One region of the Devosia sp. MDV22-iso42 genome, then DNA from elsewhere that is predicted to be linked to it. Evidence: predicted binding sites of a transcription regulator. Region 1 holds the regulator's gene; each other region holds the start of a gene.
What was found. Region 1 encodes PhoB, which activates phosphate uptake and scavenging genes when phosphate is short. Its sites were predicted from a motif close to TGTCATNNANCTGTCAT; they were not measured.
Positions count from the first base shown of each region.

Region 1 (3,565 bases):
TGATGCAAATGGATATGGTCGCCGGCAAGCCCAAGATGACACAGCAATCAGTGAACAGCACCATGAACCCCACCGACGCCCTTGAACGGCCGATCCGCCTCTCTGCCCGCGACGTCACCGTCCACTATGGTGCCAAGCAGGCCTTGTTCGGCATTTCCATCGACATCCCTGACCGGGCCGTCACCTCCTTCATCGGGCCCTCGGGCTGCGGCAAGTCGACCTTCCTGCGCTGCATCAACCGCATGAATGACACCATCGAGGGCGCCAGGGTCGGCGGCAGCATCAAGCTCGATGGCGAGGACGTCTATGATCCGCAGCTCGACGTGGTCGAACTGCGCGCCCGCGTCGGCATGGTGTTCCAGAAGCCCAATCCCTTCCCCAAGTCCATCTACGACAACGTCGCCTATGGCCCCAAGATCCACGGCCTCGCGCGCTCCAAGACCGATCTCGACGAAATGGTCGTCTCCTCGCTGCGCAAGGCAGGCCTCTTCGAAGAGGTCAAGGACCGCCTGCAGGAGCCCGGCACCAGCCTCTCGGGTGGTCAGCAGCAGCGCCTGTGCATCGCCCGCGCCATCGCCGTCGGTCCCCAGGTCATCCTGATGGATGAGCCCTGCTCGGCCCTCGACCCGATCGCCACCGCCATCATCGAGGAACTGATCGACGAGCTGCGCGAAAACTACACCATCGTCATCGTCACCCACTCCATGCAGCAGGCCGCCCGCGTCAGCCAGCGCACGGCCTTCTTCCACCTGGGCAACCTGATCGAGGAAGGTGTCACCGAGGACATCTTCACAAACCCGGCGCACAAGCAGACCCAGGATTACATCATGGGCCGCATCGGCTAGTCCGGCCGCCCGCTCAAATGCGCGAACCGGCCCCGGCCGGTTCCCCGCCCCCAGGTTCAGAGGAACACCATGGCCCCCGATCATATCGTCTCGTCCTACAATGACGAACTCGTCGCCCTCGCCCAGACCATTGCCGAGATGGGTGGCCAGGTTGAAGTGGCCATCGAGAATGGCACCAAGGCCCTGCTCAAGCTCGATCGCGAGCTGGCGGACCTCACCATCATCGCCGATCAGCGCATCGACGACATGCAGCGCAAGATCGACGACATGGCCGTCTCCATGATCGCCCGCCGCCAGCCCATGGCCTCGGACCTGCGCTCCATCATCACGGCCATCCACGTCGCTTCCGATCTCGAGCGCGTCGGCGACATGGCCAAGCAGCTGGCCCGCCGCTCGCTCAAGATCGAGGGGCTCACCCTGCAGCCCACCTTCTACAACGGCGTGCGCAACATGACCGCCCTGGTGCTGCGCCAGATCAAGGAATCGCTGGACGCCTATTCCAACCGCGATGCCGAGGGCGCCATCCAGGTCTGCAACCGCGATGACGAGGTGGATGCCATGTACACCTCCCTGTTCCGCGAACTGCTCACCTACATGATGGAAGATCCGCGCAACATCACCCCCTGCACCCATCTGCTGTTCTGCGCCAAGAGCCTGGAACGCATTGGCGACCACGCCACCAATATCGCCGAACGTGCCTATTACCTGCAGACCGGCAAGCAGCTTTCGAGCGATGTCGAAGAACTGCAGCGCACGCAGATCAAGGCGTAGAGCAAATGCCGGCCACCATTCTCGTCGTCGAGGACGAAGGCGATATCGCCATCCTCCTGCGTTACAATCTCGAGGCCGAGGGCTTCCGCGTCGTGACCGCCGAAACCGGCGACGAGGCCCAGCATGCCATCCAGGACAAGCTGCCCGATCTGATCCTGCTCGACTGGATGCTGCCCGAAATCTCCGGCATCGAGCTGTGCCGGCGCCTGCGCGCCCGCGAGGAAACCGCCCGCGTGCCCATCATCATGCTCACCGCCCGCGGTGAGGAGGAAGAGCGCGTCCGGGGTCTCGCCACCGGCGCCGACGACTATGTGGTCAAGCCCTTCTCGGTGCCCGAACTGATCGCCCGCATCCACGCGCTGCTGCGCCGCGCCAATCCAAACCTGGTCACCGCCGCGCTCAAGGTCGGCGATCTCGAGCTCGACCGCACCACCCACCGGGTCCGCCGCGCCGCCCGCGACGTCCATCTCGGCCCCACCGAATACCGCCTGCTCGAATATCTGATGCGCCATCCCGGTCGCGTCTACTCCCGCGAACAGCTCCTCGATGGCGTCTGGGGCAATGACGTCTATGTCGACGAGCGCACCGTCGACGTCCATATCGGCCGCCTCCGCCGCGCCATCAATCGCGGCCGCGAAACCGACCCCATCCGCACCGTCCGCGGCGCCGGCTACGCCTTCGACGAAAGATTCGCCCAGGTCGCCTGAGACCCCTCGCCCCCACCCAGCCTCCCCCTGGAGGGGAGGAACAGCGCAGTGCTTGCCTGAATTGGTACCCCAACCGCGATGGGTCTCTCCCCCTTCAGGGAGAGGCTGGGTGAGGGCTTCCCTCATGGCAGGCACGGCAGGTGCATTCCCCCTCACACCTCTGGCGTATCGCGCAGCGGCATGTCGTCGTCCAGCCGCACCGTCTGCCGTTCGATCATCCGGTGCACGCGCGGCGGGCCGTCGCCGCGGTGCAGGCCGCGCAGCAGCTCGGTATTTTCCGCATCGGCCTTGGTGCGCCGCAGATTGTGCCGCACATAGTCGATCCAGGTCGGCACGTGATAGCTCTCCACCCAGAGTTCAGGCTGTTCCAGGTCGCGCAGCAGGGCCCATTGCCGCGCCCCGTCGCGGATGCGGATGCGCCGGCGGTCGGCCATCAGCGCCAGGAAGCGCGGGATGTCGGCCTGCTCGATGCGATAGTCGATCATCACCATGATCGGCCCGCTGCGCGCCCGCAGGTTGAGCTTGAGAATGGGCTCGTTGAAGGTGCCCAGCGGATTGAGGTCGCGCGAATTGAACTGCGGCAGCGGCAGCCGCAGCCCCACCGCTGCACAGACCAGCAGCACCCAGCCCGCCATGGCCAGCGCCCAGTCCGGCCCGAAGGCATCGGCGCTGAGGCCCCAGATCCAGCTGCCGGCCGCCATGCCGCCAAAGGTCGCCGTCTGGTACAGCGACAGGGCCCGCCCCACCACCCAGCGCGGCGCGGACAGCTGGATGGAGACGTTGAACAGCGACAGCGCCAGCACCCAACAGGCGCCCGCCGGCAGCAGCACGAAATGGCTCAGCAGCGGATCACGGCTGAAGCCCAGGCCGGCGCAGCTGATGGCAAAGCCGATGCACGCCGCCCGCACGATGATTTCATTGCTGTAGCGCTCGCGCACCCGGCCATTGAGAAAGGCCCCGCCGATCGCGCCCAGCCCGAAGCAGCCCAGCAGCGTGCCATAGGCCAGCGCGCCGCCGCCGACATATTCGGCCGCCACCGAGGGCAGCAGCGCCAGCACGGCAATCGCCGCCAGCCCGAACAGGAAGCCGCGCAGCAGCACGGTGGTCAGGTTGGGCGACAGCGACACATAGCGGATGCCCGCCCACATGGCGCTGCCGAATTTCTCGCGCGGCAGGCGGTTGGGCACGCGTTCGGGCTTCCAGCGCCCCAGCGCCAGCAGCAGCGGCCCATAGGACAGCGCA
Region 1 covers NZ_JBZVWR010000012.1:291,611-295,175, reverse strand. Annotated here, with positions in the region: gene pstB (phosphate ABC transporter ATP-binding protein PstB) at 63-845, shown strand; gene phoU (phosphate signaling complex protein PhoU) at 915-1,616, shown strand; gene phoB (phosphate regulon transcriptional regulator PhoB) at 1,622-2,323, shown strand; gene AC4NN3_RS16315 (MFS transporter) at 2,476-3,565, opposite strand, start outside.

Region 2 (3,565 bases), on a different contig from region 1:
AGGCCCCCCGAGGTCATCCAGCGATTGGGCTGGTCGAAGTGGAAATGCTGGGCCGCCCACATCTGGTGCTGGCCCACCTCGGTGGTAATATAGACTTCCTTGCCCTGCTTCTGGCTGGCCGCGTAGAGCCGCTCGATGGCATATTGCGGCTTGATCACCGTGTCGGAATTCTTGTAGCCGAGCGAATCCACGGCCCGCCAGGTCTCGATCTGCTTCCACCAGGGCGCCAGCGCCTCGGTGCGGCTCTGGTTGGTCTTGCTGCGCCAGACGCGCACCATTTCGGCCAGCACCCGCTCGCAGTCGCCGATGATCGGCACGTCGACCCGCACCACCTTGTTGATGGAAGAGGGATCGATATCGACATGGATCTTGCGGCTGCCCGGCGAGAAGGCGTCGATGCGGCCGGTAATGCGGTCGTCAAAGCGCGCGCCGATATTGATCATGACGTCGCAGTCATGCATGGCCAGGTTTGCCTCGTAGGTGCCGTGCATGCCCAGCATGCCCATCCATTGCGGATTGGAGGCCGGGAAAGCCCCCAGGCCCATCAGCGTCGAGGTCACGGGAAAGCCGGTCAGCTCGGCCAGTTCGCGCAGATGCTTGGATGCTTCGGGACCGGCATTGATCACGCCGCCGCCGGTATAAAAGATCGGCCGCTCGGCCTTGAGCATCAGCTCGACTGCTGCTTCGATGGCGGCAGCGTCGCCATCCACCTGCGGGCGATAGCTCTGATGGCGCAGCGTTTCGAGATCAGGCTTGTAATAGTCGCCAACCGCGAACTGCACATCCTTGGGGATGTCGATCACCACCGGACCGGGCCGGCCGGTGGTGGCGATCAGAAACGCCTCGTGCATGATGCGCGGCAGGTCTTCGATGCGCTTGACCAGGTAATTATACTTGGTGCAGCTGCGGGTAATGCCGACCGTGTCACATTCCTGGAAGGCATCGGTGCCGATCAGCGTGGTGGGCACCTGGGCGGTGATGCAGACCATGGGGATGGAATCCATCAGCGCATCGGTCAGCCCGGTCACCGCATTGGTGGCCCCCGGCCCCGACGTCACCAGCACGACGCCCGGCTTGCCGGTCGAGCGGGCATAGCCCTCGGCCATATGCGTGGCGCCCTGCTCGTGCCGCACCAGGATGTGCTGCAGCGCCTCCTGCTGGAACATGGCGTCATAGATCGGCAGGGCAGCGCCGCCCGGATAACCGAAAATATGCTCGACCCCCTGATCGGTCAGCGCCTGGATAACCATTTCAGCGCCGGTCATTCTTTCGGTCATTGTTCTGTCCTTCCCTAAATCCAAATTGGGAGCCCAATCTCGTAGCGGCGAAAACCGGGCAATAAAAAAGGCCCCGTTCGGGACCTGTTTTCGGCGCACCAGCTATCGCGCGGGATGTTATCCCACGGTGCCGATGCGCCTGCCTACTACGAGAATGAGTGCCCGCACGGGACCTCTCCTGCAAAAAATTCTGGCCGCATTGATAAGAGCAAGTGCGCAATGAAGTCAAGGCCGCACGGCGGGGTGGCAGGAGCGGCATTTGCCCGCCGCCAGCTCTCCCGCCTCGCCACCGGCAAACAACTGGGGTCGCCAGCCATAAAGGGGTGGCCATTTGCGCTGGCAATGCTATTGCCGCGGCACGCTTCATGTGACGGATAGATGACAATGGCCAAGCCCGCGCTGGACAAGGACCTCAAACGGGTCACCGGCCTGCAGACCGCCACCCATGACCTGGCCCGTTCGCTTGCCGCTCCCGGCATTGCGCTGGTCTTCCTGCTCGCCGCCGCGGTCTGGGCAAGTTTTCTCGTCACCGGCGGCCCGCACAGCTATCTGGTCGTCATTGCCGCCGCGATCGCCGGGTACATGGCGCTCAATGTCGGCGCCAATGACGTGGCCAACAATATGGGCCCGGCCGTGGGCTCCAAGGCGCTGACCATGGCCGGCGCCCTGCTGATTGCCGCCATCTTTGAAGCCGCCGGCGCCCTGCTGGCTGGCGGCGATGTGGTCAATACCGTGGCCCGCGACCTGCTGGTGGGCCAGCAGTTGGACACGGATACCTTCGTGCTGGTGATGATGGCCGCCCTGCTGGCCTCCGCCCTATGGGTCAACCTGGCCACCATTATCGGCGCCCCCGTCTCGACGACCCATGCCGTGGTCGGCGGCGTGGTCGGTGCCGGCATCGCCGCGGCCGGCTTTGGCTCGGTCGCCTGGCCGGTCATCGGCACCATCACCGTCAGTTGGGTGATCTCACCAGTGCTGGGCGGTGTCTTCGCTGCCCTTCTGCTCTCGGTGGTCCGCTCCACCATCACCACCCGGATCGACAAGATCTCGGCAGCCCGCGTCTGGGTGCCGGTCATGGTAGCGCTGATGACCGGCATTTTTGCCATGTACCTGGCCACCAAGGGTCTCAAGCGTGTCTGGACACCCGGTCTCGGCACCGTTCTGGCCCTTGGGGTCGGCTTTGCCGCGCTGGGCTGGATTGTTGCCATGCCGATGGTCCGGCGCCAGTCGCTGCGCATCGAGAACCGCAAGAAGCACATCGCCAAGCTGTTCCGCCTGCCGCTGATCGTGGCGGCCGCCCTGCTCTCGTTTGCCCATGGCGCCAATGACGTTGCCAATGCGATCGGTCCCTTTGCCGCCATCGTCAACGCCGTCCAGACCGGCGGCGTGCAATCAGCCAATCTGGCCCTGCCGCTCTGGGTCCTGTGCATCGGTGGTGTGGGTATCGCCCTAGGCCTGGCCCTGTTCGGCCCGCGCCTGATCCGCACCGTCGGCGAGCAGATCACCAAGCTCAACGAGATCCGCGCCTATTGCGTGGCGCTGTCAGCCGCCGCAACTGTGCTGGCTGCCTCGGCGCTGGGCCTGCCGGTCTCTTCCACCCATATTGCAGTGGGTGCCATTTTCGGGGTCGGCTTCCTGCGCGAATATATTGCCCAGCGCGACATGAAGGGCAATTCGGTACCGGTCGATGCCCGCTTCGTCGATCCGGCCATGCTCAATGCCACGCCCGAACAGGCCCTGTCCAAGGACCGGCAACAGGCCCGCCGGCGCCTGGTTCGCCGCCGCCATGTGCTGGGCATCGCCGCCGCCTGGGTCATCACGGTGCCGGCCTCGGCCTTGCTGGCCGCCCTGGTCTTCCTGGTGCTCAACCAGCTGGTTGGCTGACCTCAGCCAAACCGCCGGGCCAGGGCCACGGCAATCCTGCCCAGCGCCGGGTCGACCAGCAGGCGCTGCGCCTCAGATACCACGGCCCAGTGGCGCAGGCGCTGGCCCTGTTCCTTCCATTCCGTAAGCTGCGTCTCCACCAGCAGGGGATAAATGTCGACATCCACCAGTGCCGATCCGTCGCTGTCCGATCCGGTGCGATAGCTGCCGATCGGCACATCCTCGACCGCGCCGACCACGCCAGCCTCCTCCAGCGCCTCCAGCGCCGCGCTCTCGCTGGCCGACATATCCGGCTCGATGGCGCCCTTGGGAAAGATCCAGCGGCCACTGCGGCGCGAGGTGATCAGCAGCACGCTCAACCGCCCGTCCACCAGTGCATAGGGCAAGGCACCCACCTGCCGGCA
Region 2 covers NZ_JBZVWR010000007.1:269,777-273,341, reverse strand. Annotated here, with positions in the region: gene AC4NN3_RS08805 (acetolactate synthase 3 large subunit) at 1-1,277, opposite strand, end outside; gene AC4NN3_RS08800 (inorganic phosphate transporter) at 1,662-3,161, shown strand; gene AC4NN3_RS08795 (NUDIX hydrolase) at 3,164-3,565, opposite strand, start outside.
Region 2: AC4NN3_RS08800 (inorganic phosphate transporter) is a predicted target of PhoB. The motif match lies at 1,645-1,661, and genes of this name have one in related genera.

Region 3 (3,565 bases), on a different contig from region 1:
CGGCAAAGCCGGCACTATGCGCCGCGATGAACGCCGTATCGGCGAGCCCCAGCTCCAGCACTGCCTTGGCGATCCCCTTCATCAGCGCAATGTCGCCGCCGATGCGCGGCTGGCAATAGTCCGAGGCTATCTCGCTGCCGCCCTTGAGCATCGAACTGGGTGATTTCGGCACGGCGAACTTGACCAGCCCCGGCTCCTTGGCCGGATTGATGACGATGACCTGCCCGCCCCGCTCGCGGCAGTTCTTGAGCATATGGATGAAGCGCGGATGGTTGGACGATGGATTGGCGCCGATGACAAAGATCAGGTCAGCCCCGGTCAGATCCTCCAGCTCGACGCTCGACGTTGCCTTGCCGATCGTCGTGGCCAGCCCCTCGCTGGTCGCCTGATGGCAGTAATAGGAGCAGTTATTGACATTGTTGGTGCCATAGGCCCGCGCCAGCAGCTGGAACAGGAACCCCGCCTCGTTGGACGAGCGGCCGGAGGAATAGAAAAAGCTGCGCTGCGGCGCGGTCGCGCTCAGCTTCTGCGCCGCATGGGCCAGGGCAAATTCCCAGTCGACCGGGGTGAAGCGATTGGCCCCGCGCGCCTTGAACAGCGGCGTGCCCAGCCGGCCCAGATGCTCCATCTCCTTGCCCGTCAGCTCGGCCAGGTCGGCCAGGTCGTGCTCGAAGATCGGCAGGGGAATGGCCGGCTGGATATCGGTCGATTGCGCCTGCACGCTCTTGTTGCAGACCGAGGGAAATTCGTTGAGTTCATTGGTCATGCCGCCGCGCTGCCCGCCCATGCCATAGGCACAGGCCTTGCAGGCATTCTTGGCGGTCAGCGCCTTGGCGGCCTTGCCCACGCCCATGCGGCCAATGGTGGCCAGCGTATAGAGCACCTTCTTGGGCCCGCCCCCCACGATCTGCTTGCCGTCAGCCATGACCCTGCTCCACCCTTTTGGGACATTGTCTGAGCATGCGAAAGGACAAGCAAGCCTTCAGCACGCCCTTTTGCGCAACAACGTAGGCAGTGGCTCTCCTCACCCCACCCTCAGTCCCTCGCCATCGAGGGGAGGGAGGCGCCAGCTCGGGCGCCGGTGTTCATCGCCTCCCTCCCCCTTGTGGGGAGGGAATGAGGTGGGGGTACGTTTAGGCAGGGTGCAGGTTCCGCCCTGCCTCAATACACCGACTTCACATACATTTCCGCCGGCACCGGGCCGCGCGCATAGTCCGGATGCCGGATGCGCTCGGGCAGTACCACTTCCGGCTTGGGCACGTCGGCATAGGGAATGGCCGAGAGCAGATGAGCAATGGTATTGAGCCGCGCCCGCTTCTTGTCATCGGCATCGACGATCCACCACGGCGAGTCTGCCGTGTGGGTGCGCGCCAGCATGTCTTCCTTGGCCTTGGTATAGTCCTCCCAGTGGCGGCGCGATTCCATATCCATGGGCGACAGCTTCCACTGCTTGAGCGGATCGTCGATCCGCATGCGGAAGCGGAATTCCTGCTCCTCATTGCTGATCGAGAACCAGAACTTGATCAGGATGATGCCCGAGCCGATCAGCATCTTCTCGAAATCGGGCACGGTGCGGAAGAACTCCTCGAGCTCGGCCGGCGTGCAAAAGCCCATCACCCGCTCGACGCCCGCCCGGTTGTACCAGGAGCGGTCGAACAGCACCATTTCGCCCGCCGCCGGCAGGTGCGGCACATAGCGCTGGAAATACCACTGCGTCTTTTCCCGGTCGCTCGGCGCCGGCAGCGCCACCACGCGGCAGACACGCGGATTGAGCCGCTGGGTAATGCGCTTGATGGCGCCGCCCTTGCCTGCCGAGTCGCGCCCCTCGAACACCACCGCCACCTTGAGCCGGTGATGGGCGATCCAGTCCTGCAGCCGCACCAGCTCGTGCTGCATGCGGAACAGCTCGCGGAAATAAATGCGCCGGTCCAACGTCCTGCCACCCGGCCGTGCCTCGCTACTCGCCAGCGCCTCGAGCTGCTCGTCCTCGAACTGTAGCTCCAGCTCTTCATCAAGACTGTCGGTGATTTCCGCGCGGATGCGATCGAGGTCACTCTGGCTGGCGAAGTCACGCATGGGCAGCTCTCCGGTTTGCGCGCCACTACACACAGCCAGATTACGCTTTTGTGACACTTCGAGTCGGCCACGCAGTGGCAAAATCGCTCCCTGTGGAGCGATTTTAGACGAGAAGGCCATGAGAGCTACGCTCGAATGGCAGGAACCGGCCGCTTCGCGGCAAAATCCCGCCCAGCCATAACCGGCCGCGCGCCGCTATTTCCCCTGTGGCGCCACCCGGATCAGCTGGCCGTTTTCCGCATCAGTGAGCAGGTAGATCGCCCCGTCCGGCCCACTCTTGACGTCGCGGATCCGCCCCAGCTGGCCGGCGAACAGCCGTTCCTCGCCGACAATGGCATCGCCCTCCATATCGAGCCGCACCAGCACATGTCCGCTGAGCCCGCCGGTCAGCAGGTCGCCCTGCCAGCCGGGCAACAGCGCACCCTCGTAAAAATCCAGCCCCGAGGGCGAGATCGACGGATCCCAATAGGTCAGCGGCTGCTCCAGCCCCGGCTTTTGCGTGCCTTCCCCGATCGACAGCCCGGAATAGTCCTGGCCATAGGAAATCACCGGCCAGCCATAATTGCCGCCCGGCTGCGGATTATTGACCTCATCACCGCCGCGCGCGCCATGCTCGACGGTGAACAATTGCCCGTCCGCCCGCAGCGTCGCCCCCTGTGGATTGCGATGCCCCTTGCTCCACAGCTCCGGTGCCCAGCCCGCCGGCCGCGGATTGTCGGCTGGCGCCGTGCCGTCCGGCGCAATGCGGACCACCGCCCCGGCATGATCGCCAAAATCCTGGGCGCGGTCGGCATCGCCGCGATCGCCCAGCGTTACGAAGAGGTTGCCATCGAGCCCCACCACCACGCGCGAGCCGAAATGCCGGTTGGTGGTGGTGAACTTGTTCATCCGGAAGATCACCTTCTGATCCTCGAGCCGTCCGCTATCGCCCTCCAGCACCAGCCGCGCCGCCATCACCGCCGTGCCCTGCCCGCGCTGCTGCCCGGCATGGGCGGCGGTTTCGGCAAAGCTGAGATAAATCCGGCCGCTCTCGGCAAAGTCCGGCGCCAGCGCCACGTCGAGCAATCCGCCCTGCCCCCGGTTGTAGACGTCGGGCGTGCCGGCCACCGGCGCGCCGGCCACGCCATTGGTCAGCACCAGCAGTTGGCCGCTGCGCTCGGTCACTAGCAGCCGCCCATCGGGCAGGAAGACCAACGCCCAGGGATGGTCGAGCCCCTCGGCCAGCACCTGTGCCGCGAGCGGGCCGGCGCTGGAGTCGACGCTTTGCGCCAGGGCAGACGAGGAAAGCAGCAGCGACAGCAGGGTAACATGGGCCAGGGAACGCATGATCGGCCCTCTCATTGGCGGGCTTCAGGCTTGAAAGCGCGTGTGGACATGACCATCTTCCTGACCACACCGGCTTGACCGCAACGCGGTGTCCGGGCAATTTGAGCCTGCTCTCCCCTAAAACTTATCGTGAAGCGTAGGCCGAACGGATTTTGGCTGGGGT
Region 3 covers NZ_JBZVWR010000007.1:185,413-188,977, reverse strand. Annotated here, with positions in the region: gene AC4NN3_RS08410 (FdhF/YdeP family oxidoreductase) at 1-925, opposite strand, end outside; gene ppk2 (polyphosphate kinase 2) at 1,162-2,076, opposite strand; gene AC4NN3_RS08400 (PQQ-dependent sugar dehydrogenase) at 2,272-3,402, opposite strand.
Region 3: ppk2 (polyphosphate kinase 2) is a predicted target of PhoB. The motif match lies at 2,116-2,132, and genes of this name have one in related genera.

Region 4 (3,565 bases), on a different contig from region 1:
ATCATGGCCAGCGCCTGGAAGCCATTGATGGCCGGGTTCCAGATGCCGGGAAAAACGTCGTTGATGGCGCCGACGAGACCGGCCTCGGGGGCAAAGATGAAGCGGAAGGCCACGCCGGCAGCCGGTGCGGCAATGGCATAGGGCCAGACAAAGACCGACTGGAACAGTCGCGTGCCCTTGAGCGAGCGATCGACGAATACCGCCAGGGTCAGCGCCATGGCCATCGACAGGATGGTGGTGCAGCTGGCGTAGAACGCGCTGCGGGCCACGGTGCTCCAGTAGTCGCTGTCGCGGAAGATGTTGAGAAAATTGTCCCAGCCGACCCAGCTATTGCCGCCACCCCAGGGCTGTTCGAGCGTGAACGCCCAGTAGAGCGCCTGCGTGGTGGGCCAGTAGAAAAACACCATGACCAGCAGCAATTGCGGCCCGATCAGCAGCCAGGGCAGGGAGCCATTGTTGAAAAATGCGCGACGTTCCATGGGGCACCCGCTTTAGAGCCAAGAGAATGGGTGCGGGCGACCATGCCGCCCGCACCCGCGATTAAGCCGATCAGGGGAGAACGGCATCCTTGTAGGTGGCCTGGAAGCGGCGCAGGATCTCGTTACCCTTGGCATCGAAGCTTTCCAGCGCAGTCTGGACCGGGGTGTTGTTGAACATCACGTCCTGCATGGTCTTGACCATTTCGGCGCGGATCGAGGCGTAATTGCCCAGGCGGATGCCGCGGGTGTTTTCGGTCGGCGGGGTGAAGGTCAGGCTTTCAATGGCCTTTTCGCGGCCCTTGTAGGGAGCTTCGTTGTAGAAGCCCTTGGCGGTCATGGCTTCAAAGCCGGTATTGGTGACGGGGATATAACCGGTCACGGTCGACCACCATTCGGTCTGCTCAGGGGTGGCCAGGAAGTTGTAGAACGCGGCCGCGCCCTTGTATTCTTCTTCCGACTTGCCCTTGAGGGTCCACAGCGAGGCGCCGCCGACGAGGCTATTGGTGCGCTCATGGCCTTCGAGCATGGGCAGCATGGCGACGTCCCAGTTCAGGCCATCGACGGCCTTGGCAATAACGCTGCCATGGCTGGCGATCGAGCCCGAGAAAATCTGGCAATTGCCATTGGCAAACGAGTCCAGATCGCCTTCGCCGACATCCTTGCCCTTATGGACAAACAGGCCTTCGTCATACATGGCCTTGAACCAGGTCAGCTGGTCCACGAACAGGCCCTTGCTGACAACCATTTCGGCGTCGAGGCCGCCAAAGCCATTGCCCTTGGTGGCGATGGGCTGGTTGTGGATGGCCGAGAACTGCTCGAACCACTGCCAGGCACCGGCTGGGTCAAATGCCACGGGGCATTCGTAGCCGGCTTCCTTCATCTTGCGGGCGACGTCTTCGACTTCGGTCCAGGTGGTGGGCAGGCCGTCAAAGCCGACCTTGGCCAGGGCGTCGGTGTTGTAATAGATCATCGCCGTCGAGGAGTTGAACGGCATCGACAGCAGTTCGCCCTTCGAGGTCGAATAATAGGAAGCGATGCCGGAGAAATAGTTCGACCAGTCGATGTCGAAGCCGTTTTCGGTCATCAGCTGACCGATCGGCAGATAGGCCTGGCTCAGCATCAGGTCGAGCGTGCCGGCGTCGAAGATCTGCGTGACGGTGGGCTGCTTGTTGGCGCGGAACGCGGCAATCGTGTTCTGCAGGTTGGTGTCGTAGTCATTCTGGCTGATGCAGACGATCTCGTAGTCGGCCTGCGACTCGTTGAAGGTCTTGCACATGTCCTGGATGCGGTCGCTCAGGTCGCCCGACAAGCCATACCAGAACTCGAACTTGGTCTGAGCCATGACGGGGGAGGCGGTCAGCGCGATAACGGCGAGGGTGGAGGCTGCACCGAGCAGCGTGTTGCGTGTCATTTGGAACGTCTCCGGGAAAGCTTGTGCCAAGGGTTGGCGGGCGGACTCCTAGAACCCCTGTTTGACGGTTCCCTTGCGGATTGGTGACTGTTCACCGACAGTTGCATGACGAGTCGATGAACGTGCCTCAGTCGCCAAACTGTCATCATCTTGCGCTAGCGCAGGGGCGCATCGCCCCGATAGAAACCCAGAAATGAGCTGCCATGAACAGTGTCGCCCTCGGAGACCTCGTCCTCACCAATGCCCGGATCGTCTTGGCCAGTGAGGTGCTGGAGGGCTCCGTGCGCGTGGACGGCGGCGTCATCACCGATATCGGCACGCCCAGCCGGACCGGCACCGACCTGGACGGGGATTACCTGATCCCGGGCCTGGTCGAGCTGCATACCGACCACCTCGAGACCCATTATGCGCCGCGCCCCAAGGTGCGCTGGAACCCGGTGGCCGCCGTGCAGGCGCATGACGCCCAGGTCGCCGCTTCGGGCATTACCACCGTGCTCGACGCCATCCGCATCGGGCTCGACGAACAGACCGATATCGGCGCCGAGGACATGCGCACCCTGGCCGGCGCCATCCGCGCCGGCAACGAAGCCGGAAGGCTGCGGGCGGAACACTTCATCCACCTGCGCTGCGAGGTCTCGGCCCCCGATTGTCTCGAAAGCTTCCTCGCCATCATCGACGATCCGCAGGTGCGCCTGGCCTCGCTGATGGACCACGCTCCCGGCCAGCGCCAGTTCGCCAGCCTCGACGCCTACAAGGCCTATTACCAGGGCAAGACCAAGATGAGCGACGCCCAGCTCGACGAGTTCTCCGAGCGCCGCAACCGCCAGTCCCAGGCCCATGCCGGCCCGTTCCGCCGCGCCATTGCCGATATCTGCCATGACAAGGGTATCGTGCTGGCCAGCCATGACGACGCCACCCGCGCCCATGTCGAGGAGGCGGTCGATCTGGGCCTGCACATTGCCGAATTCCCCACCACGCTGGAAGCCGCCCGCGCCTCGCGCCAGGCCGGCATGGCCATTCTGATGGGCGGCCCCAATGTGGTGCGCGGTGGTTCGCATTCCGGCAATGTCTCGGCGCGGGTTCTGGCCGAGGCCGATCTGCTCGATATTCTGTCGTCCGACTACATTCCCTTCTCCATGCTGCAATCGGCATTTTCGCTCGCCGACAATGTGGAGGGGATAAGTCTGCCCAAGGCCGTGCAGCTGGTGACCAAACGCCCGGCCGAGGCCGGCGGTTTCCAGGACCGCGGCGAGATTGCCGTGGGCAAGCGCGCCGATTTCGTGCATCTGCGCATCGAGGACGGTATTCCCATCGTCCTTACCGTCTATCGGGAAGGTCGCCGCGTCATATGAAGGGCAATTTTGTCGCCGTGGTCGGGCCCAGTGGCGCCGGCAAGGACAGCCTGATCGGCTTTGCCCGCGCGCGGCTTGAGCCCACCGGGCTGATCCATGTCGTGCGTCGCGTGGTGACGCGGCTGGCCGATGGCGGCAGCGAAGACCATGACAGCATGGACGAGGCCAGCTTTGCCCAGGCCGAGCAGGACGGCGCCTTTGCCCTGACCTGGGAGGCGCACGGCCTGCGCTATGGCCTGCCCATTTCGCTCGAAGACGACCTGCGCGCGGGCAGGGTGGTGGTGGCCAATCTGTCGCGCGCCATGATCGCGGCGCTGGTCGCG
Region 4 covers NZ_JBZVWR010000002.1:60,227-63,791, forward strand. Annotated here, with positions in the region: gene AC4NN3_RS00830 (ABC transporter permease subunit) at 1-479, opposite strand, end outside; gene AC4NN3_RS00835 (extracellular solute-binding protein) at 550-1,890, opposite strand; gene AC4NN3_RS00840 (alpha-D-ribose 1-methylphosphonate 5-triphosphate diphosphatase) at 2,094-3,242, shown strand; gene phnN (phosphonate metabolism protein/1,5-bisphosphokinase (PRPP-forming) PhnN) at 3,239-3,565, shown strand, end outside.
Region 4: AC4NN3_RS00840 (alpha-D-ribose 1-methylphosphonate 5-triphosphate diphosphatase) is a predicted target of PhoB. The motif match lies at 1,985-2,001, and genes of this name have one in related genera.